4 regions of the Streptomyces sp. R44 genome follow, and region 2 is predicted to be linked to each of the others. Evidence: riboswitches for the same ligand, from Rfam matches in the RefSeq annotation. Region 2 holds a riboswitch; each other region holds the start of a gene.
The links. Region 2 has a riboswitch for cobalamin ahead of AB5J54_RS26575 (ribonucleoside-diphosphate reductase subunit alpha). Riboswitches for the same ligand answer to the same signal wherever they lie in the genome.

Region 1: linked by a shared signal. The riboswitch ahead of AB5J54_RS31610 (ABC transporter substrate-binding protein) and the one ahead of AB5J54_RS26575 (ribonucleoside-diphosphate reductase subunit alpha) in region 2 are both predicted to bind cobalamin.
Region 3: linked by a shared signal. The riboswitch ahead of AB5J54_RS09870 (cobalamin biosynthesis protein) and the one ahead of AB5J54_RS26575 (ribonucleoside-diphosphate reductase subunit alpha) in region 2 are both predicted to bind cobalamin.
Region 4: linked by a shared signal. The riboswitch ahead of AB5J54_RS04700 (energy-coupling factor ABC transporter permease) and the one ahead of AB5J54_RS26575 (ribonucleoside-diphosphate reductase subunit alpha) in region 2 are both predicted to bind cobalamin.

Annotation. Positions count from the first base shown of each region.
Region 1 covers NZ_CP163444.1:6,754,349-6,761,459, forward strand. The annotation lists gene AB5J54_RS31580 (Gfo/Idh/MocA family protein) at 1-686, shown strand, start outside; gene rfbA (glucose-1-phosphate thymidylyltransferase RfbA) at 738-1,607, shown strand; gene AB5J54_RS31590 (alkane 1-monooxygenase) at 1,654-2,826, opposite strand; gene AB5J54_RS31595 (TetR family transcriptional regulator) at 2,965-3,558, shown strand; gene AB5J54_RS31600 (DJ-1/PfpI family protein) at 3,646-4,374, shown strand; gene AB5J54_RS31605 (cold-shock protein) at 4,642-4,848, shown strand; cobalamin riboswitch at 4,946-5,070, shown strand; gene AB5J54_RS31610 (ABC transporter substrate-binding protein) at 5,158-6,204, shown strand; gene AB5J54_RS31615 (FecCD family ABC transporter permease) at 6,222-7,111, shown strand, end outside.
Region 2 covers NZ_CP163444.1:5,677,466-5,684,576, reverse strand. The annotation lists gene AB5J54_RS26595 (LuxR C-terminal-related transcriptional regulator) at 10-993, shown strand; gene AB5J54_RS26590 (DUF3311 domain-containing protein) at 1,094-1,357, shown strand; gene mctP (monocarboxylate uptake permease MctP) at 1,354-2,973, shown strand; gene AB5J54_RS26580 (GNAT family N-acetyltransferase) at 3,057-3,557, shown strand; cobalamin riboswitch at 3,605-3,735, shown strand; gene AB5J54_RS26575 (ribonucleoside-diphosphate reductase subunit alpha) at 3,867-6,221, shown strand; gene AB5J54_RS26570 (ribonucleotide-diphosphate reductase subunit beta) at 6,221-7,111, shown strand, end outside.
Region 3 covers NZ_CP163444.1:2,117,908-2,125,018, reverse strand. The annotation lists gene AB5J54_RS09880 (putative cobaltochelatase) at 1-1,389, opposite strand, end outside; gene AB5J54_RS09875 (cobyric acid synthase) at 1,439-2,947, opposite strand; gene AB5J54_RS09870 (cobalamin biosynthesis protein) at 2,944-3,930, opposite strand; cobalamin riboswitch at 3,965-4,097, opposite strand; gene AB5J54_RS09865 (hypothetical protein) at 4,219-4,440, opposite strand; gene AB5J54_RS09860 (anion permease) at 4,457-5,722, opposite strand; gene AB5J54_RS09855 (alpha/beta hydrolase) at 6,098-7,111, shown strand, end outside.
Region 4 covers NZ_CP163444.1:973,415-980,525, reverse strand. The annotation lists gene AB5J54_RS04720 (FAD-dependent oxidoreductase) at 1-1,573, opposite strand, end outside; gene AB5J54_RS04715 (ATP-binding cassette domain-containing protein) at 1,671-2,636, opposite strand; gene cbiQ (cobalt ECF transporter T component CbiQ) at 2,633-3,382, opposite strand; gene AB5J54_RS04705 (energy-coupling factor ABC transporter substrate-binding protein) at 3,388-3,777, opposite strand; gene AB5J54_RS04700 (energy-coupling factor ABC transporter permease) at 3,774-4,472, opposite strand; cobalamin riboswitch at 4,501-4,707, opposite strand; gene AB5J54_RS04695 (PTS-dependent dihydroxyacetone kinase phosphotransferase subunit DhaM) at 4,788-5,195, opposite strand; gene dhaL (dihydroxyacetone kinase subunit DhaL) at 5,192-5,812, opposite strand; gene dhaK (dihydroxyacetone kinase subunit DhaK) at 5,841-6,833, opposite strand.

The sequences.
Region 1 (7,111 bases), 1.1 Mb from region 2:
AGCCGCTCACCACCGACCCGGAGCGGACCGCCGCCCTGCTCGACCTGGCGGCCCGCTCCGGGCTCGCCCTGATGGAGAACGTGATGTTCGTCCATCACCGGCTCCACACCGACGTCCGCAAGCTCGTCGCCGACGGCGCCATCGGCGAACTCCGCGCCCTGCACGCCTCGTTCGGCATCCCGCGGCTGCCGGCCACCGACATCCGGCACGACCCCGAGCTCGGCGGCGGCGCCCTCGGCGACGTCGGCGTCTACCCGCTGCGGGCCGCCCTGCACCTGCTCGGCGACGAGCTCGACGTGCTCGGCGCGCACCTCGTCCGGGGCGCCGGCAGCCGCGTCGAGACCGCCGGCGGGGCGCTGCTCGCCACCCCTTCCGGAGTGACCGCGCATCTCGCCTTCGGCATGGACCACGGCTACCGCTCGGCGTACGAACTGTGGGGGAGCGAGGGCCGGCTCATCGTCGAGCGGGCCTACACCCCGCCCGCCGACCACCGTCCGGTCGTCCGCCTGGAGACCCGTACCGGCACCGAGGAACGCCTCCTGGACGCCGACGACCAGGTCCGCAACACGGTCGCCGCCTTCGCCGCCTCCGTACGCGCCGGGGCGGGCGTCGCCCACGACCGGGAGACCCCGCTCCGCCAGGCCCGCCTGCTCGACGCCGTCCGCCGCCGGGCGGCTCCTTCCTGACCGACCCCCCACCGGGCCCCGTGACCAGGGGCCCCGACAGAGGAGAGAACCGTGAAAGGCATCGTCCTGGCCGGAGGCCACGGCACCCGGCTGCACCCGATCACCCTCGGCACGTCCAAGCAGATGCTGCCGGTCTACGACAAGCCGATGATCTACTACCCGCTCTCGGTGCTGATGCTCGCCGGCATCCGCGACATCCAGATCATTTCCTCGCCCGACGACATCGACAACTTCCGCCGTCTGCTCGGCGACGGCGCGCCGCTCGGCATCTCGCTCAGCTACGCGGTCCAGGAGGAACCGCGCGGCCTCGCCGAGGCGTTCCGCATCTCCGCCGACCACATCGGCGACGACTCCGTCGCGCTCGTCCTCGGCGACAACATCTTCCACGGCCCCGGCTTCTCCGCGATCCTCCAGGAGAAGGCCCGGAGCGTCGACGGCTGCGTCCTCTTCGGCTACCCGGTGCGCGACCCCGAGCGCTACGGCGTCGGCGAGGTCGACGCCGACGGACGGCTCCTCTCCCTGGAGGAGAAGCCCGAGCACCCCCGCTCCGACCTCGCGATCACCGGCCTCTACCTCTACGACAACAGCGTCGTCGACATCGCCAAGAACCTCACGCCCTCCGCGCGCGGCGAACTGGAGATCACCGACGTCAACCGCGAGTACCTCGCGCGGGGCAAGGCCGAACTGGTGTCCCTCGGACGGGGATTCGTCTGGCTCGACGCCGGCACGCACGACGCGCTCACCGAGGCCGGCCAGTACGTGCAGATCCTGGAGCACCGCCAGGGCGTACGGCTCGCCTGCCTGGAGGAGGTCGCCTGGCGCATGGGCTTCATCGACCGCGAGGCCTGCCTGCGGCTCGGCGCGCGCCTCGCGAAGTCCCCGTACGGCCAGTACGTCATGGAGATAGCCCGAGCGGGCTGAACCGCCCATGGCGAAACCTGAACCGCCCCTGGCGCAACGGACACGCTCAGCCGGCCGTGGCGCCGTACCGCGCGAGCAGGCGGGCCCGGCGGGACGGCTGGAGGTTCGCGCGGGTCACGTCCCCGTCGTAGTGGGCGAGGACCCGGGGGTCCATGACGCGGCGCCAGAGCGGCGGCACGTACGCGAGGACGATCATCCCCGCGTACCCCGTCGGCATCTCGGGGGCCTCGTCGAAGTGGCGCAGCGACTGGTAGCGCCGGGTGGGGTTGGCGTGATGGTCGCTGTGCCGCTGGAGGTGGTAGAGGAAGACGTTCGAGGCGATGTTGTCGCTGTTCCAGCTGTGGCGCGGGGCGCAGCGCTCGTACCGGCCGCTCGCGGTGACCTCCCGCTTGAGGCCGTAGTGCTCGGTGTAGTTGATGACTTCGAGCAGGCAGAAGCCGAAGACCGCCTGGACCGCGAGGTACGGCAGGACCCCGGGCCCGAAGGCGAGCGCGAGCCCCGCGAAGAGGGCGAACGACAGCGCCCAGGAGCCGAGGACCGTGTTCCGCGGGCTCCACACGGACCGGCCCCTGCGGCCGAGCCGCCGCTTCTCCAGGCGCCAGGCCGAGGTGAGGCTGCCGAGGACCGTCCGGGGCAGGAAGCGCCAGAAGCTCTCGCCGAGCCGGGCGCTCGCCGGGTCCTCGGGGGTGGCGACGCGGATGTGGTGGCCGTGGTTGTGCTCGACGTAGAAGTGGCCGTACCAGGTCTGGGCGAGCGCGATCCGGGAGAGCCGGCGCTCCAGGGCCTCCGTCTTGTGCCCGAGTTCATGGGCGGTGTTGATGGCGATGCCGGCGACCCCGCCGAGGGTGAACGTGAGCCCGATCCGGTCGACGAGGGCGAGGTCGCCCCGGGTGATCAGCCAGCAGCCGAGGACGAGGCCCGCGTACTGGAGCGGGAGGTAGAGGTAGGTGCACCACCGGTAGTAGCGGTCCTGCTCCAGGCGGGCGATCGCGCTGTCCGGCGGGTTGGCGGAGTCCTTGCCGATGAGGTGGTCGACGACCGGGAAGAGCACGTACAGGACGAGGACCCCGGTCCACCAGAACAGACGGAGCCCGGTGGCGTTCACCAGTCCCCAGGAAAGGAAGGGGAAGGCCGGGATGAGCAGGCCGAGCAGCCAGAGCCAGCGCTTGGGGTCGCGCCAGGCGGCGGGGGCTTCGGGGGAGTCGCTGTGCAGGGCCAAGACCGGCTCCTCGGAGAGGTGGACACTTCACATGCGTTCTGTCCATTTGATAGACGGATCCCTTGTGAGGTGTCAATGCTCTGGACGGAGACCGGTGTGCGAGGACGGAGGGGGGTCGGTGGATAAAGTGGGGGCACGATGACACGTTTCCGCGAGAGTGTTCGGTCCCTCCTCCGCGAGCAGGTGCTCGACGCCGCCTACCGGCTCGTCGCCGCCGACGGCTGGGGCGTGCTCCGCATGGCCGCCGTCGCACGGGCCGCCGGCATCAGCCGCCAGACGCTCTACAACGAGTTCGGCTCGAAGGAGGCCATCGGCAACGCCCTGGTCCAGCGCGAGCTGGAGGGCTTCCTCCTCGGCATCCAGCGCGAACTCGACGCCCACCGGGGCGAGCTGGAGGCGGCAGCGGCGGCGGGCGTCGGCTACACGCTCCAGCAGGCCGTGGACAACCCCCTCATCAAGAGCGTCCTGCTCGCCGCGCGCGGCGGCGAGGACGACCTCCTCGCCTACCTCACCACACGCCCGGAGCCGGTCTTCGGCACGGCGATGGCGATGCTCGACGCGTACGCGATCGAGGCCTGGCCCGACGTCGACGAGGAGTCCCGGGGCCTGGCCGTCGAGACGATCGTGCGGCTCACCGTCAGCCACATCGTCCAGCCGGTGGCCGCGCCGGAGGAGTCGGCCCGGCGCATCGCCAGGATCACGGCACGGATCGCCTACCCGGGCGGCACCTGACCGACCGCCGGGAACCCGTGGGCGGTGGCAGCCGACTTCCTCGACGCGACACAGAACGTCGGGCCCTGCCATCCCCTGGGGAGAACCATGAACCGCCGCAACCTGCTCCGCACCACCACCGCCCTCGGTGCCGCGGGCGCGCTGGGAACCAGTACCGCCGCCCACGCCGCTCCCGTCGAGGCGCCGGCCGCGCGCCGCCCGCTCCGCGTCCACCTCGTGCTCTTCGACGGCGTCGAGGAGATCGACTTCGCCGCCCCCTACGAGGTGCTCTCCGCCGCCGGCTTCTTCTCCCGGCGTCCGGTGGACGTCCGGTACGTCTCCGTCGACGGGCCCGGCACCGTCACCGCCGCCTACGGGACGGAGGTCCGCGTCGACCACCCCTGGGCCCCGCGCGAGGCCGACCTGCTCGTCGTGCCGGGCGGCGGCTACGCGCGCCGGGACAGCCCGGGCGTCCGGGCCGAGATCGACCGGGGCACCCTGCCCCGCGCCCTCGCGGCGGCGGTCCGGCCGGGGCTCACCGTCGCCGCGCTGTGCACCGGCGTCATGCTGCTCGCCGCCGCCGGACTGACCCGGGGCCGCCCCTGCACCACCCACCACAAGGCCCGGCCGGACCTGGAGCGGCAGGGCGGCGTCCTGAAGGGGGCCAGGGTGGTGGACGACGGCGACCTGGTGACCGCCGGGGGCGTCACCTCGGGTCTGGAGCTCGCGCTCTGGCTCGTGCGCCGGGAACTCGGCCCCGACGCGGCGAACGGCCTGGAGGCCATGCTCGAGTACGAGGCGCGGGGCACGGTCCGGGTCCGGCCGGACCGGCTCTGACGGACGGCTCCGGCGGACCGGCTTCGGTGGACCGGCTCCGGCGGACCGGCTTCGCGGACGCGGCGAGGCCCGCTGACGGACACGGGGGATCTCCGGCAGCGGGCCTCTGTTGAATATTGTACGAGATCGTTCGGCGTGGTTCACCACGGCCGGCGGCGGTGGCGAAGGGCGGGCGCCCGGGGTACATCTCCCCTGAGGCGCGGACACGGCCCGCCCGGGGCCGGACACCCTCGACCGCGCCCCCCCCGTGCCGACGAGGAGGCCGCCGTGGAAGGCAGAAGCAAAGGGTTCGTGCAGTCCTTCAACCGTCTCGGCGGGTACGGCTTCGTCGTCCCCGTGGGCTCCGAGGAGCAGGTGTACTTCAGCGCCGAGGACATCGAGAGCGAGGAGCGGACGGTCTCCGAGGGGCAGCAGGTCTCCTTCGTCCTGGTCCTCGGCGACGGCCGCTTCGAAGCGAAGGAACTGCGCGTCTGACAGCGGCGGGCGCCCCCGGGTGCGGCGGCCTGCCGGTGGTACTGTGCCGAGGCCAGTCGCACCTTTGTACGCACCTGAACGGGTACGTCCACGGGTCAGGGAATCCGGTGCGAGACCGGAACTGACGCGCAGCGGTGAGGGCGACGGGCGGAGCATCGGCCACTGGGCGGCACGCGAGCCCGGGAAGGCGCTCCGTCCGGCTGACCCCGAGTCCGAAGACCTGCTGGCGGCCCCGGCGGCACGCTGCCGTCCGGGGAGCACCGTACGACAGGCTCCGCGTATGAGCCGTGGACGCAGAGGAAGTCCCCCGTGCCGCTCGCACACCCCGTCCGCTCCGCCGTGCCCGCCCTGGCCGGCGTCCTGCTGCTCCTCGCGACGGCGACCGGCTGCGGGCCCTCCGCATCCTCGTCGAAGGGCGCACCGGAGCGCGGCTACCCCGTGACCCTCGACGACAACTGCGGACGGCAGGTCCGCGTCGACCACGCCCCGCGCCGCGCCGTCGCCCTCGACCAGGGAGCGGCGGAGATCATGCTCTCCCTCGGCCTCGCCGACCGCATGGTGGGCACCGCGACCTGGACGGACCCGGTGCTCAAGGGCCTGGAGAAGGAGAACGCCAAGGTCCCGCGCCTCGCCGACCGCTACCCCTCCTTCGAGAAGGTCCTCGACACCGAACCCGACTTCGCGGCCGCCTCGTTCGCGTACACCCTCGGCAAGGGCGGGGTCGCGCCCCGCGAACGCTTCGAGCAGCTCGGGGTCCCCACGTACCTCTCGCCCACCGACTGCGTCGGCAAGGACGACAGCGGCGACGGCGACGGCGTCCGCACCCGCCCCCTGGCCATGGACACGGTCTACGGCGAGATCCGCGACCTGGCCCGGGTGTTCGGGGTCCCCGAGCGCGGCGAGAAGCTCGTCGCCGGGCTCAAGGGCCGGGTCGCGAAGGCCACGGCGGCGGCCGACTTCACCGACGCCACCGTCCTCTACTGGTACTCCGACGCCAAGGCGCCCTACATGGCGGGCTGTTGCGGGGCGCCGGGGATCGTCACGCACGCGCTCGGCGCGAAGAACGTCTTCGACGACACCCGCGAGGAGTGGCCCCAGGTCAACTGGGAGACCGTCGCGGACCGCGACCCCGACGTCCTCGTCATCGGCGACCTGACGCGCCGGGCGCAGTCCGCCGAGAGCGCGGCGAAGAAGGTCGAGTTCCTGGAGTCCGACCCCGTCACCCGGAACATGACGGCCGTGAAGCACAAGCGGTACGTCCTGCTCAGCGGGCAGGCGATGAACCCCACCCTCCGCACCGTCGAGGGCGTCGAGAAGGTGGCGGCCGCGCTCCGCTCGTACGGTCTCGCCAAGTGACGGCCGCCCGGCGGGAGATCACGTCCGCCAAGGTGCTCCTGCGGGCGGCGGCCGGGATCGCGCTGCTCGGCCTCTCCGTGGCCGTGGCCGTCACCATCGGCCCCGCGGACATCGGCGTCGGCGAGGCCGGTTCCGTGATCGCCGCCCACCTCGGCGGCGACGCCTCCGGCCTCTCGCCGATCCGCGACGGGATCGTCTGGGACCTGCGGCTGCCCCGTACCCTCCTCGCCGCCGTCTGCGGCGCCGGACTCGCCGTCTGCGGGGCGGTGATGCAGTCCCTCCTGCGCAACCCGCTCGCCGACCCCTTCGTCCTCGGCGTCTCCTCCGGCGCGTCCACCGGCGCGGTCGCGGTCGTCGTCCTGGGCATCGGCGGCGGCGTCCTCTCCGTCACCGGCGGGGCGTTTCTGGGGGCGGTGGTCTCCTTCGCGCTCGTCCTGCTGCTCAGCCACACCCTCGGCGGCTCCACGGACCGCGTGGTCCTCGCGGGCGTCGCCGCGATGCAGCTCTTCTCCGCCCTCACCTCCTTCGTCGTGATGACCGCCGCCGACGCCGAGACCACCCGGGGCGTCCTCTTCTGGCTGCTCGGCTCGCTCGCCGGGGCGGGCTGGGGCGACGTGTGGCTGTGCCTCGCCGTCCTCGCGGCGGCCCTGCTCGTCTGCGGCGGGTACGCGCGGACCCTGGACGCCTTCGCCTTCGGCGAGGAGGCCGCCGCCTCCCTCGGCGTCGCCGTCGCCCGGACCCGGCTCGTCCTGCTGTGCGTCACCGCGCTCCTGACGGCCGCCCTGGTCTCCGCCGCCGGCGCGATCGGCTTCGTCGGCCTCGTCCTGCCGCACGCCGCCCGCGCGCTCGCGGGTCCCGGGCACGCCCGCCTCCTGCCGGTCACCGCCCTGGCCGGAGCGGTGTTCCT
Region 2 (7,111 bases):
AGATACCTGATGCTGGAGGCGCTCGGCATAAAGGAGTCGACGGAGGCCGTCTACCGCCTGCTCCTGGAGCGGCCCGAGTACGACGTGACGGACATGGCGACCCATCTGGGCCGCCCGGAGCCGGAGGTCCGCGAGGCGCTCGCCTGTCTCGCGGACCTCAAGCTCGTCCTCATGGACGACTCCTCGGGCGAGGTCGAACCCTTCAGCCCGGACGTCGGCTTCTCCTTCCTGCTCTCCCGCGCCGAGGCCGAACTGAGCAAGCGCAAGCGCCAGGTCGAGCAGGCGGGCAGGGCGGTGGCCGGCATCCTCGCCTCGTACGCGGACTGCCCCGAACCGGGCGTCCGGCACGACCTCGTGGACCGCATCACCGGACTCGACACCGTCCGCGAACGCCTGGAGGACCTCGCCGCGAACGCCCGCACCGAGTGCCTCTCGCTGCTGCCCGGCGGCGCCCAGCTCCCCGACACGATGGACGCGAGCCAGCCGCTCGACCAACTCGCCCTGGAGCGCGGGGTGAAGATCCGCTCGATCTACCAGGAGAGCTTCCGCAACGACCCGCCGACCGTCGACTACGTCCGCTGGTACTGCGACCTCGGCGGCGAGGCCCGGACCGTGCCCGTCGTCCCGATGCTCATGGTGATCGTCGACCGCGAGGCCGCGCTCGTCCCCGTCGACCCCGAGGACGGGCGCGCGGGCGCCCTCGAAGTGCGCAGCCCCGGCCTGGTCCACGCGCTCGTGGTGCTCTTCGACCGGCTGTGGGACGCCGGCACCCCCTTCGGCGAGGCCCCGCGCCGCGACGCGCACGACCTCTCCCCGCAGGAGCGGGAGTTGCTGATGCTCCTCGGCATCGGCTGCACGGACGACATCGCGGCCCGGCGGCTCGGGGTCTCGCTGCGGACGGTCCGCCGGATGAGCTCGGAGCTGATGAACCGGCTCGGCGCCCGCAGCCGTTTCGAGGCGGGCGTACGAGCCGCCAAGGAGGGCTGGCTCTGACGAGTCGCTTCCGTTATGCGGACAGGGGTTCCCAGCAACGGAGCCGTCCCCTAGATTTCCCCAGCATTACCGAGGTGATCAGTGAGGGGACGGAATCGCCATGTCAGAAGCGTCAGATGTGACACAAGGGAAACAACCGACCATCACTCCCGTGCGGGTGGTGATCGCGCTCTGCCTGTTCGCCCCGTTCGTGGCGATGCTCTGGGTGAGCTCCTACGCCAAGGTCGAACCGCTCTTCGCCGGCATCCCGTTCTTCTACTGGTACCAGATGCTCTGGGTGCTGATCTCCACGGCTCTCACCATGATCGCGTACAAGCTGTGGCAGCGGGACCAGCGCGCCCGCAAGGGAGGTGACGCACGATGAAGGACGGCGTGAACGGCGTGGCGCTCGGCGTCTTCGTCTTCTTCTTCCTGGCCGTCACGGTCATGGGCTTCCTGGCCGCCCGCTGGCGCAAGGCCGAGAACGAGAGCCTCGACGAATGGGGCCTGGGCGGCAGATCGTTCGGCACCTGGGTGACCTGGTTCCTGCTCGGCGGCGACCTCTACACGGCGTACACCTTCGTCGCCGTCCCCGCGGCCATCTACGCGGCGGGCGCGGCCGGCTTCTTCGCCGTCCCGTACACGATCCTGGTGTACCCGCTGATCTTCACCTTCCTGCCGCGCCTCTGGTCGGTCTCGCACAAGCACGGATACGTCACCACCTCCGACTTCGTGCGCGGCCGCTTCGGCTCCAAGGGCCTGTCCCTGGCGGTGGCGGTCACCGGCATCCTGGCCACCATGCCGTACATCGCCCTCCAGCTCGTCGGCATCCAGGCCGTCCTGGACGTGATGGGCGTCGGCGGCGGCGAGAACACCAACTGGTTCGTCAAGGACCTGCCGCTGCTCATCGCCTTCGGTGTCCTCGCGGCCTACACGTACTCCTCCGGCCTGCGCGCCCCGGCGCTCATCGCCTTCGTCAAGGACACCCTGATCTACATCGTCATCGCGGTGGCGATCATCTACATCCCGATCAAGCTGGGCGGCTTCGACGAGATCTTCGGCAAGGCGGCCGAGGCGTACAAGACGATCAACCCGGCCACCGGCAAGCCCAAGGGCGCGCTCGTCCCCGGCGAGGCCGGCCAGTGGACGTACGCGACGCTGGCGCTCGGCTCGGCGCTCGCGCTGTTCATGTACCCGCACTCCATCACGGCGACCCTGTCGTCCCGGAGCCGGAACGTCATCCGCCGCAACACCACGATCCTGCCGCTGTACTCGCTGATGCTGGGCCTGCTCGCGCTGCTCGGCTTCATGGCGATCGCCGCCGGCATCAAGGTCAAGAACGGCCAGCTCGCCATCCCGCAGCTCTTCGAGACCATGTTCCCGGACTGGTTCGCGGGCGTCGCGTTCGCCGCGATCGGCATCGGCGCGCTCGTCCCGGCCGCGATCATGTCGATCGCCGCGGCCAACCTCTTCACCCGCAACATCTACAAGGACTTCATCAAGAAGGACGCCACCCCGGCCCAGGAGACCAAGGTCTCCAAGCTGGTCTCGCTCCTGGTGAAGGTCGGCGCGCTCGTCTTCGTCCTCACCATGGACAAGACGGTCGCGATCAACTTCCAGCTGCTCGGCGGCATCTGGATCCTGCAGACCTTCCCGGCGCTCGTCGGCGGTCTCTTCACCCGCTGGTTCCACCGCTGGGCGCTGCTCGCCGGCTGGGCCGTCGGCATGGCGTACGGCACGGCCGCAGCGTACGGCGTCGCCAGCCCCACCCAGAAGCACTTCGGCGGCTCGGCCGCCGAGATCCCGGGCATCGGCGAGATCGGCTACATCGGCCTCACCGCCTTCGTGCTCAACGTCGTCGTCACGGTCGTCCTGACCTTCGTCCTCAAGGCCGTCAAGGCCCCCGAGGGCGTCGACGAGACCTCCCCGGAGGACTACACGGCGGACGCGGGCGACCCCGGCGTCACCGACCTCCCGAAGGTCGGCACCGCGGCGCACTGACGTCACCGTCCGTGAACGGGCCCCGGATCTCCGCGAGGAGACCCGGGGCCCGTCCACGTACCCCGAGAGGGAGACTGCTTCCCATGGACTTCACGATCAGGGCGGTACGGCCCGAGGAGCACGAGGCGCTCGGTGACCTCACCGGGTTCACCTATCTGAATGACGGGCTGCTGCTGCACGGCGAGGACGACTTCTACCTCGCCGTCCTCCGCGACACGGCCCGGCGGGCGCGCGAGAGCGAGGTGCTCGTCGCCGTCGACGCCGACGGCGGGATCATCGGCGGGGTGACCTTCGCCCCCGGCGGCACGACCTGGGCGGACATCGCCGTCGCCGGCGAGGCCGAGTTCCGGATGCTCGTGGTCGCTCCCGAGGCCCGCGGCAGGGGCGTCGGAGAAGCCCTCGTACGGGCCTGCGTGGACCGGGCGCGGGCCCTCCCCGGGTGCGCGCGTCTCGTGCTCTCCACGGCCGATCTGATGGTCTCCGCGCACCGGATCTACGAGCGCCTCGGCTTCGTCCGCACCCCCGAGCGGGACTGGGAACCGATCCCCGACCACTCGCTGCGGACCTACGCCCTGGAGCTGTAGCGCCGGGACCGACACAACATGTGGGGGGTGCCACGAGCGGCGCCCCCCACATGTATGCTCATCCTCGCTGTCGACGCAGGGGAATCCGGCGCGAATCCGGAACTGTCCCGCAACGGTGTGCTTCGTGCGGATTCGTACGCGGTGAGTCCGAAGACCTGCCGGCAGCGCACCCGGTCCGTCCGTTCCGGGTGTCACAGACGTCCGGGCCTCGCGGAGTGGGCCGGTGGACGCGGCGCGCCCACGTGTACGGGCGCCCGCCTGCCCGCCTTCCCGCCCGAGGCCCCGAGCCGAGCGAGGGAGAGCCCCCACGTGACCATCGCGCCCGCCGATCCGGCCGCAGCGATCGAGACCGACGGCCCCGGGACCGTACTCCTGCGGACCCTGACCGATCTCACCGCCGACCTCCCGGACACCGACCCCGGCAAGGTCGCCGCCGCCGCCCTCCGCGGCCGCAGCGCCACGTCGGACGAGGCGGAGCTGCGCGAGCTGGCCACCGAGGCGGCCGCCGGCCTGATCGCCGAGGACCCCGCGTACTCCCGGCTCGCCGCCCGGCTCCTCACCATCACCATCGCCGACGAGGCCGCCGGCCAGGGCGCCGTGAACTTCTCGGCCTCCGTCGCCGTCGGTCACCGCGAGGGGCTCATCGCCGACCGCACCGCCGAGTTCGTGGCACTGCACGCGGCCCGCCTCGACGCCACGATCGACCCGGCCGGCGACGACCGCTTCGGCTACTTCGGCCTGCGCACCCTCTACTCGCGCTACCTGCTGCGCCACCCGATCACCCGCAAGGTCATCGAGACCCCGCAGCACTTCATGCTGCGCGTCGCCTGCGGCCTCGCCGAGGACGAGACGGCCCGCGCCCTGGACGAAGTGAGCGCGCTCTACGGCCTGATGAGCCGCCTGGACTACCTCCCGTCCTCCCCCACGCTCTTCAACTCCGGCACCCGCCACCCGCAGATGTCCTCCTGCTACCTCCTGGACTCCCCGCAGGACGAGCTGGACTCCATCTACGACCGCTACCACCAGGTCGCGCGCCTCTCGAAGCACGCGGGCGGCATCGGCCTCTCGTACTCCCGCATCCGCGCCCGCGGTTCGCTGATCCGCGGCACCAACGGGCACTCCAACGGCATCGTGCCGTTCCTCAAGACCCTCGACGCCTCCGTCGCCGCCGTGAACCAGGGCGGCCGCCGCAAGGGCGCCGCCGCGGTCTACCTGGAGACCTGGCACGCGGACATCGAGGAGTTCCTGGAGCTCCGCGACAACACGGGCGAGGACCAGCGCCGTACGCACAACCTGAACCTGGCGCACTGGATCCCGGACGAGTTCATGCGCCGGGTCAACGCCGACGCCGAGTGGTCGCTGTTCTCCCCCTCGGACGTGCCCGAGCTCGTCGACCTGTACGGCGAGGAGTTCGACGCCGCCTACCGCAAGGCCGAGGCGGCGGGCCTGGCCCGCAAGACGATGCCGGCCCGCGACCTGTACGGCCGGATGATGCGGACCCTCGCGCAGACCGGCAACGGCTGGATGACGTTCAAGGACGCCTCGAACCGCACGGCCAACCAGACGGCCGAGCCGGGCACCGTCGTCCACTCCTCGAACCTCTGCACCGAGATCATCGAGGTCACGAACGACGGCGAGACGGCGGTCTGCAACCTGGGCTCGGTCAACCTGGGCTCCTTCGTGTCGGGTTCGGACATCGACTGGGAGCGCCTGGACGAGACCGTCCGCACGGCCGTCACCTTCCTCGACCGGGTCGTCGACATCAACTTCTACCCGACCGAGCAGGCGGGCCGCTCCAACGCCAAGTGGCGCCCGGTCGGCCTGGGCGCCATGGGCCTCCAGGACGTCTTCTTCCAGCTGAAGCTGCCGTTCGACTCGGCCGAGGCCCGCGCCCTGTCGACGAAGATCGCCGAGCGGATCATGCTGGCGGCGTACGAGGCCTCCGCGGACCTCGCCGAGCGCAGCGGCCCGCTCCCCGCCTGGGACAAGACCCGCACCGCCCAGGGCGTCCTGCACCCGGACCACTACGACGTGGAGCTGAACTGGCCGGAGCGCTGGACCGCCCTGCGGGCGCGCATCGCCTCCACCGGCATGCGCAACAGCCTCCTCCTCGCCATCGCCCCGACGGCGACGATCGCCTCGATCGCCGGCGTCTACGAGTGCATCGAGCCGCAGGTCTCCAACCTGTTCAAGCGCGAGACGCTGTCCGGCGAGTTCCTCCAGGTCAACTCGTACCTCGTCGACGAGCTGAAGAAGCTCGGCGTGTGGGACGCGCAGACCCGCGAGGCGCTGCGCGACTCCAACGGCTCGGTGGCCGGCTTCACCTGGGTCCCGGCGGAGGTCCGCGAGCTGTACCGCACGGCCTGGGAGATCCCGCAGCGCGGCCTCATCGACATGGCGGCGGCGCGCACCCCGTTCCTGGACCAGTCGCAGTCCCTGAACCTCTTCATGGAGACGCCGACGATCGGCAAGCTGTCGTCGATGTACGCGTACGCCTGGAAGCAGGGCCTGAAGACGACGTACTACCTGCGCTCCCGCCCGGCGACCCGGATCGCCCGCGCCGCGCAGGCCGCCGCCCCGATCCCCGTCCAGCAGGCGACCCCCGACGCGGACGCGATCGCCTGCTCCCTTGAGAACCCCGAGTCCTGCGAGGCCTGCCAGTAATGAGTACCGAGAAGAAGAACCTCCTGGACCCGGGCTTCGAGCTCACGCTCCGCCCCATGCGCTACCCGGACTTCTACGAGCGCTACCGGGACGCCATCAAGAACACCTGGACCGTGGAGGAGGTCGACCTCCACTCGGACGTCGCCGACCTCGCCAAGCTCACCGCCGGTGAGCAGCACATGATCGGCCGTCTGGTCGCGTTCTTCGCGACGGGCGACTCGATCGTGGCGAACAACCTGGTCCTGACGCTGTACAAGCACATCAACTCCCCGGAAGCGCGCCTGTACCTCTCGCGCCAGCTCTTCGAGGAAGCGGTCCACGTCCAGTTCTATCTGACGCTCCTGGACACGTACCTGCCCGACCCGGACGACCGCGCGGCGGCCTTCGACGCGGTGGAGAACATCCCGTCGATCCGCGAGAAGGCGCAGTTCTGCTTCAAGTGGATGGACTCGGTCGAGAAGATCGAGAAGCTGGAGACGGCCGCCGACCGCCGCCGCTTCCTGCTGAACCTGATCTGCTTCGCGGCGTGCATCGAGGGCCTGTTCTTCTACGGCGCCTTCGCGTACGTCTACTGGTTCCGCTCCCGCGGCCTCCTGCACGGCCTGGCGACCGGCACCAACTGGGTCTTCCGCGACGAGACGATGCACATGAACTTCGCCTTCGAGGTCGTGGACACCGTCCGCAAGGAGGAGCCGGAGCTCTTCGACGACGCGCTGCAGCAGCAGGTCACGGACATGCTGAAGGAGGCCGTCGAGGCGGAACTTCAGTTCGGCCGCGACCTGTGCGGTGACGGCCTGCCGGGCATGAACACCGAGTCGATGCGCGAGTACCTCCAGTGCGTCGCCGACCAGCGCCTGCAGCGCCTCGGCTTCCCGCCGGTGTACGGCTCG
Region 3 (7,111 bases), 3.6 Mb from region 2:
GCGCGCCCGCTGGTGCGGGGCGGCGGCCTGGACCGTCGCGGCCAGGTGCAGCTTGGTCAGCGCGCCCCGGGGCCGGGTGGAGCCGGTGGTACGGCCGTGCTCGGTACGGGCGCGGGACCGGCGCCCGGCGGCGCCCTCGCCGAGACCCGGCACGCTCAGCACCTTCGTACGGAAGGGCTCGCCGGCCTTGACGGCGGCGCGCTCACCGGCACCGGCGCCGGATCCCTGCGGGGCAGGGGCGGGCGCGCTCTCCGGCACGTCGGCGGACTCGGGTGCGGGGCCGTCGGGCCCCTCGCCCTGCGGCGGAACACCACCGCCACCCCCGCCCGGACCGCCGTCACCGGGCCCGTCGGGCTCGGGATCGTCGTCCGGTGCGTCCCCCTTGAACTGCTCCAGGGTCTCGTCGAGCTTGTCCTCGTCGAGGCCGGGCGCGTCGAAGGGCGAGCGCCGCCGGCGGTGGGGGAGGGCCAGGAGCGCGGCCTGCCGCACGTCCTCCGAGGTGACCTCGGTCCGTCCGGCCCAGGCGGCCAGCGCGGTCGCGGTCCGGGCCATCACGATGTCGGCGCGCATGCCGTCGACCTCGAACGCGGCGCAGGTCGCGGCGATCTGGAGCAGCACGGCGTCGCCCAGGGCCACCTGGGGCAGCAGCGCCCGGGCGGCGACGATCCGTTCGCGCAGGGCGGCCTCCTCGCCGGCCCAGCGGGCGGCGAAGGCGGCCGGGTCGTCCTCGAACGCGAGCCGCCGCCGGACGACCTCGACCCGCTGCTCGGGGTCCCGGGAGGCGGCGACCTCGACGGTGAGCCCGAACCGGTCGAGCAACTGCGGCCGCAGCTCGCCCTCTTCGGGGTTCATCGTCCCGACGAGCAGGAAGCGGGCGGCGTGCCGTACGGAGACGCCTTCGCGCTCGACGTGGGAGGCGCCCATGGCGGCCGCGTCGAGCAGATGGTCGATGAGATGGTCGCTCAGCAGATTGACCTCGTCGACGTAGAGGATCCCCCGGTGCGCGGCGGCGAGCAGCCCCGGCTCGAAGGCCTTCACGCCCTCGGCGAGGGCCTTCTCGATGTCGAGCGAGCCGACGAGCCGGTCCTCGGAGGCGCCGACGGGCAGCTCGACCATCCGCGCGGCGCGCGCGGTGCCGGGCGCGTCGCCGTGCGGCCCGTCCGGGCAGCCCGGGTCGGGGGAGGCCGGGTCACAGCTGAACCGGCACCCGGCGACCACCGGAACCTCCGGCAGCAGCTCGGCGAGCGCACGGACGGCGGTGGACTTGGCGGTCCCCTTCTCACCCCGCACGAGCACCCCGCCGACGGCCGGGCTGACGGCGTTCAGCAGCAGCGCGAGCCGCAGGTCGTCCATGCCGACGACGGCGGTGAACGGATACCGGGTGCTCATCGGACGGTGACTCCTTCGATAGGTACGGATGCCTGGACTGCTCGGGCGCTCACGGCGCACCCGGCGGCACGAACGGCAGCCCCTCCGGCGCGCCGTGCTCGATCAGCCGCAGCAGCGCGTCCGTGTCCGCGTGTTCCTCGATCAGGTCGCCGAGCCGGTCGAGCTGCTCCTCCCGCAGCGCGCCGAACGACGTGTCCGGCGCCGGGACGAAGCGCCGTCCCGCCACCGCCGCGACCTCCCGCAGGAACGCCCGGCGGAAGCCGTCGCTCTCCAGCGAGCCGTGCCAGTGGGTGCCCCACACGGAACCGACCCGGCACCCGTCCAGGAACGGTTCCCCGCCGTCCACGGTGGCGACGCCGTGGTGGATCTCGTACCCCTCGACCCGCTCGCCGAGCGCCTCGCCGACCGGCCGGGCGAGGGTCTTCTCGACCCCGAACCGCACCCGTACGGGCAGCAGCCCGAGACCGTCGACGAGACCGGCCTTCGACTCGACCTCGTCCTCGATGCGTTCGGCCAGGGCCTGGAAGCCGCCGCAGATGCCGAGCACCGGCCGGCCCTCGGCCGCGCGCCGGACGAGGGCGTCGGCGAGCCCCCGCTCCCGCAGCCAGGCCAGCGCCTTGACCGTGCCCCGGGTGCCCGGGACGACGACGAGGTCCGCGTCGACGAGCTCCTCGGGCCGGTCCACGAAGCGGACGACGACGCCGGGCTCGGCGGCGAGCGCGTCGACGTCCGTGAAGTTGGACATCAGCGGTACGGCGCAGACGGCGACCCGCAGCACGTCCGCGCCGACCGGCGGCGCGACGACCGACTCGCGGACGGTGCCCCGCAGGGAGACCCGCAGGCCGTCCTCCTCGTCGATGCCGAGTCCGTGCGCGTACGGCAGGACACCGAAGGTCCGGCGCCCGGTGAGCCCGTGCAGCATGTCGAGCCCGGGCTCCAGAAGAGTGACGTCACCGCGGAACTTGTTGACGAGGTAGCCCGCCACGAGTGCCTGGTCCTCGGGCGCGAGCAGTGCCGTCGTCCCGAAGAACTGGGCGAAGACCCCGCCCCGGTCGATGTCGCCGACGACGACCACGGGCAGCTGCGCGGCGCGCGCGATGCCCATGTTCACGATGTCCGTGCGCCGCAGGTTGATCTCGGCCGGACTCCCCGCCCCCTCGCAGATCACGGCGTCATACGTGCCCCGGAGTTCCTCCAGGCACGCCATCACCGGCTCGAAGAGCGTCTGCTGCCGGCCTCCGTGGTAGCCGCGGGCGCTCATCTCGCCGACCGGCTTGCCCATGAGGACGACCTGGCTGGAGCGGTCGCTGCCGGGCTTGAGCAGCACCGGGTTCATCAGCGCGGTCGGTTCGACCCGGGCGGCCTGCGCCTGCATGGCCTGCGCGCGGCCGATCTCGGCGCCCTCCCGGGTGACGAAGGAGTTGAGGGACATGTTCTGTCCCTTGAACGGCGCGACCTTGATGCCCTGCCGGACCAGCCAGCGGCAGATGCCGGCCGTGACGACGCTCTTGCCCGCGTCGGACGTGGTCCCGGCGACGAGCAGCCCCCCACCCCTCATGCGTTCCTCCGCTTCAGCGCGCTCGCGATCATGCGGCCGCCGACGCAGGCGGCCAGGGTCAGTCCGGTGATCCGGCGGGAGAGCCGGACCGCGCGGTCGATGTCGGCGACCTCGACGGGCCGCCCCTCGTCGTTGAGGACGGGCCGGTGCTCGACCCGTCCGGCGTACGAGAGGGTGCCCCCGAGCCGTATGCCGAGGGCGCCCGCGAAGGAGGCCTCGACGGGGCCCGCGTTGGGGCTCGGGTGCTTGGCGGCGTCGGTCCGCCAGGCCCGTACGGCCCCGCGCGGGTTCCCGCCGGCGACGGTGGCGAGGGCGGCGGTGAGCCGGGCCCCGGGCCAGCCGGCCAGGTCGTCGAGGCGGGCCGAGGCCCAGCCGTACCTGCGGTACCGGGGGGACTTGTGGCCGACCATCGCGTCGAGGGTGTTCACCGCGCGGAAGCCGACCAGGCCCGGCACGCCCGCGACCGCTCCCCAGAAGAGGGCGCCGACGACCGCGTCGGAGGTGTTCTCGGCGACGGATTCGACGACGGCGCGGGCCATCGCGGGACCGTCGAGGGACTGCGGGTCGCGTCCGCACAGGTGCGGCAGCCGCTCCCGGGCGACCTCCAGGTCCCCGGCCGCGAGGGCGCCGCCGATCGCCCGGGCCTCGCGGCCCAGGGTCGTACCGCCGACGACGGCCCAGACCGAGGCGGCGGTGAGGGCGACGGAGGCGGCGCGGCTGCCCCGTACCGTACGGGCGGCGAGGGCGCCGGCGGCGACCGTGGCACCGGCGCAGACGGCGGTGTGCAGGGCGCCCCAGCCGCGGTGGTCGTGCCAGAGGGCCTTCTCGACCCTGCCCGCGGCCCGGCCGAAGGCGGCGACGGGGTGTCCGCGGCGGGGGTCGCCGACGAGCAGGTCGACGGCGAGACCGGCGGCCGCGCCGTACGCGAATCCGTCCGGGGAGAGGCGGCTGGCTCTGGAGAGGGTGGGGCTGCGGCCGGGCATGGCGCTGTGTCCTCACTCAGGGTCCGCGCCCTGGATCGACGTGACCGGCGGCGAGAGTTCCTGACTCCCGGACCCGTGGGATCCGGTCACAGTGGCGGGACCGCGCCGGAATCGCACCGGACTTCCTCTACTGCCGCCGTAATGGCCTCGGCAGTCCACCACGGCCCGAGAACAGCCGTCAACTCACCCTTGACCTGCACCGCGTCACTGTGCGAAGCACCACAAACACGACGGCGGGGCGGGCCGCACCCGAAGGTGCGGACCGCCCCGCCGGTCACGCTCGACGCGTCAGGCGACGATCAGGTAGATGCCGTACGCCACGGCCGCCAGGCACAGGGCGAAGCAGGCGTAGGCGCCGGTGCGGGCCAGGGCGGCGGAGCCACCCTGGGCGGCGGCCTGCTCCTGCTTGGAGAGGCCGATGACACCGAGGGTGAAGAGGCCCACGAGGGCGACGGTCGTCACGAGGCTGACTCCGAAGACGGAGCCGAGGGCTGCCCAGTCGATCTTCATGCTTGGTTCCAGTTCCTTAGACCGCGGCGGCGGGGGCCGGGGGAGCGGCAGGGTCCGTGGGGACCGGCGCGGGGATGGTGGTCTTCAGGTCCTCGTCCGCGACGGCGGCGACGGAACCGGCCGGCGGCGGGGTGACGGCCGCGATCGCGGTGGTCACGACACCGGCGGGCTCGCCGTCGATGTCGTCGTCCGTGACGTTGTGCCGGTCGACCGGCTTGCGGCGGGACAGCGCCCAGATGGCGCCCGAGCCGGCCACGAGCAGGACCGCGACGACGACGATGCCCCAGGTGCCCTGCTTGGTGAGGAACTCGGCACCGGCGCCGACCAGGCCGGCGGCGGGCAGCGTCAGGCCCCAGGCGATGAACATCCGGGTCGCGGTCGACCAGCGGACGACACCGCCCTTGCGGCCGAGACCGGCACCCATCACGGCACCCGAGCAGGACTGGGTGGTGGAGAGGGAGAAGCCGAGGTGCGAGGAGGCGAGGATGACCGTGGCGGCGCTGGTCTGGGCGGCGAAGCCCTGCTGCGGCCGGAGGTCGGTGAGGCCCTTGCCCATGGTGCGGATGATGCGCCAGCCGCCGAGGTAGGTGCCGAGCGCGATCGCCAGGCCGGCGGAGACGATGACCCACAGGGGCGGGTTCGAGCCGGGGGCGACGACGCCCTGGGTGACGAGGGCGAGGGTGATGATGCCCATCGTCTTCTGGGCGTCGTTGGTGCCGTGGGCGAGGGAGACGAGACCGGCGGAGGCGATCTGGCCGACCCGGTAGCCCTTGGCGGTGTGCTTCTCGTCGGTCTTCGCGCCGATCTTGTACGTCAGCCTCGTGGCGAGCATCGCGGCGAGACCGGCGACGATCGGGGCGGCGACGGCCGGGATGAGGACCTTGGTGACGATCGTCGGGGCGTTCACGGCGGACCAGCCGGCCGACATGACCGCGGCGCCGATGAGGCCGCCGAAGAGGGCGTGGGACGAGCTGGACGGCAGTCCGAGCAGCCAGGTCAGCAGGTTCCACAGAATGGCGCCCACGAGCGCCGCGAAGATCACTTCTGTACGAATGCCCTCTTCGTTGATGATCCCGCCGGAGATCGTCTTGGCGACCTCCACGGACAGGAACGCGCCGACGAGGTTCAGCACGGCGGACATGGCCACCGCCGTCTTGGGCTTGAGAGCACCGGTCGAGATGGTCGTGGCCATCGCGTTGGCGGTGTCGTGGAAACCGTTCGTGAAATCGAACACGAGAGCTGTCACGACCACAATGGCGAGCAGCAGCGTGATGTGTTCCATTTACCCAGGCAATCGTTTGACGTCAGTGGCTCGTCGAACGTAGGCAACCTGGGTGAACGGAAGGTGAACTGGGGCGGGCGGCGTGGTGTCCCTATCCGGTGTCAAGAGGTTCCGCTTGTGGCCCCGCCGCGAAGGGTGTCCACGATGCGGTCACCGGGCAACCGCGGGTAATCCCGGTCCTCGCGGGGCACATACGACCTGCCCCGGTTCCTCCCCGCGCACCCGGTTCCGCTCCCTGGACGCAGGCATCCGCCCGGGGGACCCCCCGGAGGAGACCCATGTCACTCCGCCGAGCGGGCCTTCCGGTTCGCCGCCGCCGGGTCCGTCCGGGTCCGTCCGGTGGCAGCCCCACCCCGTCCTGCCGAGACTGGGAGCGTGCGCCCGGCTACAGCGACGGCAGCGGCCGTCACCACCCTGATCGGTGTCGGCGCGGCCGTGATCGCGGCCGGCCGGTACGCCAGCGACGTCGCCCTCAAGGCGCCGTCCGGACGACCACTGCCCGGAGACCCCCGGCTCACCGTGCACGCCACGGCACCCGAGCGGATCACCCTCACCCGCAGCCTCGCCTCACTGCGCCCCGGCACGTACGGGATGGAGGCCCCCGGCCTGCACGCCGTCCTCGGCCCCGTCCTCGACCGGGTCCCGCACACCGCCGACACCGTCGTCCGCCGCCTGGAGCGGGTCGAACTCGGCGTCCTCGGGCCCGGCGCCCGGGTCCGGCTCACCCCCCAGCTGCACATCGGCACCCCGATCAGCGCCCTCGGGCTCGCCCACGAGGACGTCGAGATGCCCGGCGAACTCGGCCCGCTGCCCGCCTGGCTCGTGGCCGGCCCCCGCACCACCTGGGTGATCGCCCTGCACGGCCTCGGCACCACCCGCGAGCACCCGCTGAACCTCCTCCCCTTCTTCCAGCGCCGCAAGATCCCCGTCCTCGTCCCCGCCTACCGCGGCGACGAAGGCGCCCCCGCCTCCCCGGACGGCCTCGCCCACCTCGGCGACTCCGAGTGGCGGGACGTCGACGCCGCCATCCGCTACGCCGTCCGCCGGGGCGCCCACAAGGTCGTCCTGCACGGCTGGGGGACCGGCGCCTCGATGGCCCTGCGCGCCGCAGCCGAATCGGGCGTGCGCGACCGGATCGCCGGCCTCGTCCTCGACTCCCCGGTCCTCGACTGGGCGGCCACCCTCCGCAACCTCGCGTCCGCCCACCACGTCCCCGGACCCCTGCTGCCGCTCGCCGTCCGCGCCGCCCAGGGCAGGACCGGCCCCCGCGAGGACCTCCTCCAGGAGGCCTCCGAGCCGGACGCCCTGCGCGTCCCCGTCCTCCTCTTCCACGGCCCCGACGACACCATCGCCCCCTGGGAACCCTCCGTCGAGCTCGCCGCCCGCCGG
Region 4 (7,111 bases), 4.7 Mb from region 2:
CCTGGCTCGCGCCCTCGCCGCCGTCGGTGAGGAACTCGGCGACGTCGAAGCCGATGCCGCCCGCGCCGATGATCGCGACCCGCTCGCCGACGGGCGCGCCGTCGCGCAGCACGTCGAGGTAGCTGAGAACGCTCGGGTGGTCCTCGCCGGCGATGCCGGGGGTGCGGGGGGTGACGCCGGTGGCGACGACGACCTCGTCGTAGCCCTCCAGGTCGGCGGCGGAGACGTACGTGTTCAGGCGGACGTCGATGCCGTGCTCGGCGAGCTGGACGCGGAAGTAGCGCAGCGTCTCGTCGAACTCCTCCTTGCCCGGGACCCGCTTGGCGATGTTCAGCTGGCCGCCGATCTCGGCGGCGCCGTCGAAGAGGGTGACGGAGTGGCCGCGTTCGGCCGCGGAGACCGCGCAGGCCAGACCGGCGGGGCCCGCGCCGACGACCGCGACGCGCTTGGCGAGGCGGGTGGGGGAGAGGACCAGTTCGGTCTCGTGGCAGGCGCGCGGGTTGACCAGGCAGGAGGTGATCTTCAGGTTGAAGGTGTGGTCGAGGCACGCCTGGTTGCAGCCGATGCAGGTGTTGATGGTGTCGGCGCGGCCGGCGGTCGCCTTGGCGACGAAGGCGGGGTCCGCGAGGAACGGGCGGGCCAGCGACACCAGGTCGGCGCGGCCGTCGGCGAGGATCTCCTCGGCGACCTCGGGGGTGTTGATGCGGTTGGAGGTGACGAGCGGCACGGAGACCGCGCCCATGAGCTTCTTCGTCACCCAGGTGTAGGCACCGCGCGGCACGGAGGTGGCGATGGTGGGGATGCGCGCCTCGTGCCAGCCGATGCCGGTGTTGATGATGGTCGCGCCGGCGGCTTCGATCTCCTTGGCGAGCTGGACGACCTCCTCCAGGGTGGAGCCGCCGGGGACGAGGTCCAGCATGGAGAGGCGGTAGACGAGGATGAAGTCCTCGCCGACGCGCTCGCGGATCCGGCGGACGATCTCCAGCGGGAAGCGGACCCGGTTCTCGTACGAGCCGCCCCAGCGGTCGGTGCGCCGGTTGGTGGCGGCGGCGATGAACTCGTTGATGAGGTAGCCCTCGGAGCCCATCACCTCGACGCCGTCGTAGCCGGCCTCCTTGGCGAGCTCGGCGCAGCGCGCGTAGTCCTCGACGGTCTGCTCGACCTCGGCGTCGGACAGCTCGTTCGGTACGAAGGGGCTGATGGGCGCCTTGATCGGGCTGGGGCCGACGAGTCCCGGGTGGTAGGCGTACCGGCCGAAGTGCAGGATCTGCATCGCGATCCGGCCGCCCTCGGCGTGCACGGCGTCGGTGATCAGCCGGTGCTCGGCGACCTCCTCGGCCGTGGTCAGCTTGGCCCCGCCGTCCCAGGGGCGGCCGGCCTCGTTGGGCGCGATGCCGCCGGTGACGATGAGGCCGACGCCGCCCCGGGCTCGCTCGGCGTAGAAGGCGGCCATGCGCTCGAAGCCGTGCTCGGTCTCCTCCAGGCCGACGTGCATCGAGCCCATGATCACCCGGTTGGGCAGGGTGGTGAACCCGAGGTCGAGCGGGCTCAGCAGGTGCGGGTACGGGGTCATGGGGGCGTCTCCTCGCGCAGGGGTCGTCGACCTCTGTTCTAGGCGACCGCGAGGACCTTCTGCAACTAGTTGCAGAAGAATCCGGGAGTGATGTCTACTACTCGGTAGCCTGCCGGGCCGGCACGAGAGGACCCCCTGCGGTCCCGGCCCCCGCCGTCCCGCCCCCTGCGGTCCCGGCCCCCGCCGTCCGCGTCCCCGCCGTCCCCGTCCCCGTCCCCACCGTCCCGGCCCATGCGTCCAGGTCCTCCGGGGTCCGGGGCTCCGCCGCGTCCTCGCCGAGCAGCCCGTGGGCCCGCAGGAGGCGCGCCACCGAAGTGCCCCAGGGCCGGCGCAGCCGGGCCGCCGCCAGCAGCTCGTCGTCCGCCAGGAGCTCGGCGACCGGGCCGGTGCGCAGACCGGCGGGGGAGAGCACGGCCGCCTCGTCGGCCCAGCGCAGCGCGAGGTCCACGTCGTGCGTCGCCATCACGACCGTCGTCCCGCCCGCCCGGAGCCGTTCGAGCGCGTCGAGCAGCCGCTCCTGCCCGTGCGGGTCGAGCCCGGCCGTCGGCTCGTCCATGATCAGCACCCGGGGGCGCATCGCGACGGCGCCCGCGATCGCGGCCCGCTTCCGCTGCCCGTACGACAGCAGATGCGTCGGCCGGTCCTCCAGGGCCACGATGTCCAGCGCCTCCAGGGCCTCCCGCACCCGTAGCCGTACCTCCTCCTCCGGCAGCCCCAGGTTCATCGGGCCGAACGACACGTCCTGGCCGACCGAGGCCGCGAACAGCTGGTCGTCCGGATCCTGCACGACCAGCTGCACCGTCGTCCGCAGCCGGGTCAGCCCCTTCCGGTCGTACGACACCTCCGCCCCGTCCAGGAGCAGCGACCCGCTCCCGCACCGCAGCCCCCCGCTGAGCAGCCGCAGCAGCGTCGTCTTGCCGCTGCCGTTGCGGCCGAGGAGCGCGATCGCACGCCCCTCCGCCACCGCGAAGTCCACGCCCGACAGGACCGCGGGCCCGTCCTCGTAGGCGAAACCCGCCTTCACCAGCTCCACGACGGGGGTCGTCGGCGTCGGAGACGTCACGGAAGGAACCTTTCCAGTACGAGAGTGACGGCGACGAGCCCCAGGAGGAGCACGCCCGTCGCCGTGAGGAACCGCCGGGAGACCGCGCAGACGGGCACCAGGACCCGCAGCGTCCCGTCGTAACCGCGCCCGGCGAGCCCCGACTGCAGGCGCTGCGCCCGGTCGAAGGCCCGCACGAAGGTCGTCGCGCCGAGCCCGGCGAGCGAGCGCCAGGTTGCGGCCCGGGTGGTGTGCCCGAGCCGGGCCGCCTGCGCCTGCCGGATCTTCGTCAGCGAGTCGAGGAGCAGGAAGATGATCCGGTACATGACGAGCGCCACGTCCACCACGGGGGCGGGCACGCCGGCCTTGACGAGCCGGGGCAGGACGTCGGACACCGGTGTCGTGAAGGCGAAGAGCAGCACCCCGAGCGAGGCCGAGGCGGTGCGCAGGAGCAGCTCGCCCGCGTGGACGGGGCCGCCGGGCGCGAGGGCCACGAGCCCCCGCGTACCGCCCACCTCGAAGAGCAGCGGTACCGCCCCCGTGACGCAGAAGCCGAGCGGGATGCGGAACGCCCGCCACAACTGACGGCCCGGCACACCGGCGGGACCGAGCAGCACCGCGAGCGTGGCCGCCGCCACGAGCGGCGCGCCGGGCCACGGCGGCAGACTCACCGCGCACAGCGTCAGACCGAAGCCGAGGAGCGCCTTCTCCACGGGATGACGGCGGCGCCAGCGGCTGCTGTGCGCCGCCGCGTCGATCGGAAGCATCGGCGCTACGCGTCCGAACCGTCGGAGGAGGGGGCCTTGGAAGCACCGTCGTCCTTGGGCGCCCCGTCCGGTCCCGCCGCTCGGGCTGCCTCGGCCGCGGCCGCGCCCTGCCGGCGGCCGCGACGCAGGCCGAAGTAGTACGCCAGGACGCCGGCGCCGAGCGCCGCCTGGAGGGCGAACAGCGCCGACTCGATCTCGCCCGACGGCGGCTCGTACAGCGGGCTGAACCACGGCTTGTAGTCCGGCTGGAGCTCCGTGATCGCGGTCTCTGCCTCGCCGTCGGAGCCGGTGAAGGGCTGCTCCTTGTGGTCGCCGAGCCCGAGCGCCAGCGGCAGCACCGCGAGCGCGGCGACGGCGAGCAGCAGCAGCGCGTTGATCTTCGCGTTCCGGCTCATCGCGCCGCCGCCTCCTCGTGTCGCTCCGTCCGCGCCCCGCCCAGCACACCGAGCCGGGTCAGGTCTCCCTTGCTGGACTGCGTGAGCAGCCGCATCACGAGCACCGTGAGAAGGCCCTCGCTCACCGCGAGGGGGATCTGGGTCACGGCGAAGATCCCGCCGAACTTGGCGAGCGCGCCGGGCACCCCGCTGCCGGGGTCGGGGAACGCCAGGGCCAGCTGGACGCTGGTGACGCAGTACGTGGACAGGTCGGCGACGAACGCGCCGAAGAAGACGGCCACCATCAGAGGCGCGCCGAACCGCCGCAGCAGCCGGTACGTCCCGTACCCCGCCCACGGCCCGACGATCGCCATCGAGAAGGCGTTCGCACCGAGCGTGGTCAGCCCGCCGTGCGCGAGCAGCAGGGCCTGGAAGAGCAGGGTGATGGTGCCGAGGACCGCCATGATCGGCGGCCGGAACAGGATCGCGCCCAGACCCGTACCGGTCGGATGGGAGCAACTACCGGTGACGGAGGGCAGCTTGAGCGCCGACAGAACGAAGGTGAAGGCACCGGAGGCGCCGAGGAGCAGGGTGGACTCGGGGTTCGACCGCACCTCGCGGGTGAGCGCGCGCACCCCGTGGACGACGAACGGCGCGGCCGCGACGCCCCAGGCGGCGGCGTGCACAGGGGGCAGATACCCCTCGGCTATATGCATGGTGGGTAGACCCTCTCCAGCACCTCGTGGATGGACAACGCACCCTGGCCGGTCTCCTGGCTGACGGTCATACGGCCCGACTCCGCCTTCCCACACCGCCGCGGTCTCCCGCGACGGTCCAGTGGCTTCCCCGCGGTGTTCCCCGCGGGGGTGGAGCCGGACCTCCCGATCACAGTGGCGAGGGCCGCACCGGTACTGCACCGGTTTCCCGTACACCAAGGCCCTGCGACACTAATGCGTTGACCTGCTCGATCACAACACGGTCGCCACCCGGCGCGGCCTCCCGGTCACTCCCCGCACACGCCTGCGGCGCCCTCACTCCTTGCGATAGGCGTACGCCTCCGAGGCCGCGGCCGCCACCGCGTCGAGGTCCCCTCCGGCGCTCGCCGTCACCAGCGCGGCGACCGCGCCCTCGACGAACGGCGCGTCCACCAGGCGGCAGCCCTCGGGCAGTTCGTCGCCTTCCGCGAGGAGCGCCTTCACGGTGAGGACCGCGCTGCCCAGGTCGACCAGGAGCGCCACCCCGGCCCCCCGGTCGACGGCCTTCGCCGCCTCGCAGATCAGCTCGGCACTCGTCCCGAGCCCACCGTCCGGCGTGCCGCCCGCGGGCAGCACCGGCGCCAGGTCGCCGCCGCCCGCGAGGCCCCGGGCCAGTTCGGCGACGGCCGCCGCGACCGCCGCGCTGTGCGAGACGAGCACGATGCCGACGGGGGACGGGCTCATGCCACTCCCTCCGCCCCGGCCGTCTCGGCGAGCGCGGCGAACAGCAGCGCCGACGAGGTCGCGCCCGGATCCTGATGCCCGATCGACCGCTCCCCGAGGTAACTGGCCCTGCCCTTGCGCGCCTGGAGGGGTACGGTCGCCAGGGCGCCCTCCTCGGCGGCGGCGCGGGCCGCCCCGTACGAGCTCCGCAGCCCCGCCACGGCCGGCACGAGCGCGTCCAGCATCGTCTTGTCGCCCACCTGGGCACCGCCCAGCTGCGACACGGCCGCCACACCGGCGTCGAGCGCCTCCGCCAGCCGCGCCCGGGTGACCTCGGCGTCCTCGCCCAGTGTCTTCCCGGCGCGCCGGAGGAGCGTCCCGTACAGGGGACCCGAAGCGCCGCCGACCGTCGAGATCAGCTGCCGTCCGGCGGCGGTGAGCACCGCGCCGGGACTGCTCGGCGGCTCCTTTTCGAGGGCCTCCCTCACAGCGGCGAACCCCCGCTTCAGATTGGCGCCGTGGTCGGCGTCGCCGATCGCCGAGTCCAGCTCGGTGAGCCGGTCGGCCTCCCGGTCGACGTCCTCGGCCACCGCGGCCAGCCAGCGCACCAGGAACCCGGCGCCGAAAGTCTCCGTCATACCGTCACTCCCCATGACCATCCCCGTCTCACCGGCCCCAGCGCAGCGCGGCCGTCTGCACCGGAGCGTCCCACAGGCGCAGCAGTTCCTCGTCGACCTCGCACAGGGTCACCGAGCAGCCCGCCATGTCGAGCGAGGTCACATAGTTCCCGACGAGCGTGCGGGCCACCGGCACGTGCCGCTCGGCGAGCACCCGCTGCACCTCGGCGTTGAACCCGTACAACTCCAGCAGCGGGGTCGCTCCCATGCCGTTGACGAGGGCGATGACCGGCCCGGACGGGCGCAGGTCCTCCACGACGGCGTCGACGGCGAAGTCGGCGATCTCCCGCGAGGTCATCATGGCCCGCCGCTCCCGGCCCGGCTCGCCGTGGATGCCGATCCCCAACTCCAGTTCCCCCTCGGGGAGATCGAAGGTCGGGCTGCCCTTGGCGGGGGTGGTGCAGGCGCTCAGGGCCACCCCGAAGGAGCGGGACCGCTCGTTGACCCGCCGGGCGATCGCCTCGACCCGTTCCAGCGGCAGCCCCTCCTCGGCGGCGGCCCCGGCGATCTTCTCCACGAACAAGGTGCCCCCGGTCCCGCGCCGCCCCGCCGTGTACAGGCTGTCCGTCACCGCCACGTCGTCGTCGACCAGGACCTTGGCGACCTGGATGCCCTCGTCCTCGGCGAGCTCCGCGGCCATCTCGAAATTCAGCACGTCACCCGTGTAGTTCTTGACCACGAACAACACCCCCGCCCCGCTGTCGACGGCGGCCGCGGCCCGCACCATCTGATCGGGTACGGGCGACGTGAACACCTCGCCGGGACAGGCGGCCGCCAGCATCCCGGGCCCCACGAACCCCCCGTGCAAGGGCTCGTGCCCGGACCCGCCACCGGACACCAGCGCCACCTTCCCCGCCACGGGCGCGTCCCGCCGCACCACGACACGCCGCTCCACGTCCACGGTCAACTCGGGATGCGCCGCGGCCATCCCCCGCAGGGCATCGGCGACGACGGTCTCCGGAACGTTGATCAGCATCCTCACGGGTGTCTCCTCGGGATTGGGTGGAGGGGTGCACTTATTGGGTCGTCGCAGGTCAGATCGTGTTCAGCGGAATAGATGATCTTGGAGGTGAGTAGCGACCGAGGGAGCCTTCTGCCGATACTGGCGCTGACCTGATGCTGACTTCAATGACGGTATGTCAGCTACTCGTAGTGATTCCGTAGGTGGTGGTGGGGATTCCCGTCCTCGGCAGTATCGACGTTGCCGCCGCGAAGGTCACGTGGGCAAGGCTGATTCCGAGCGAGCGCGCTCTCGCCGGC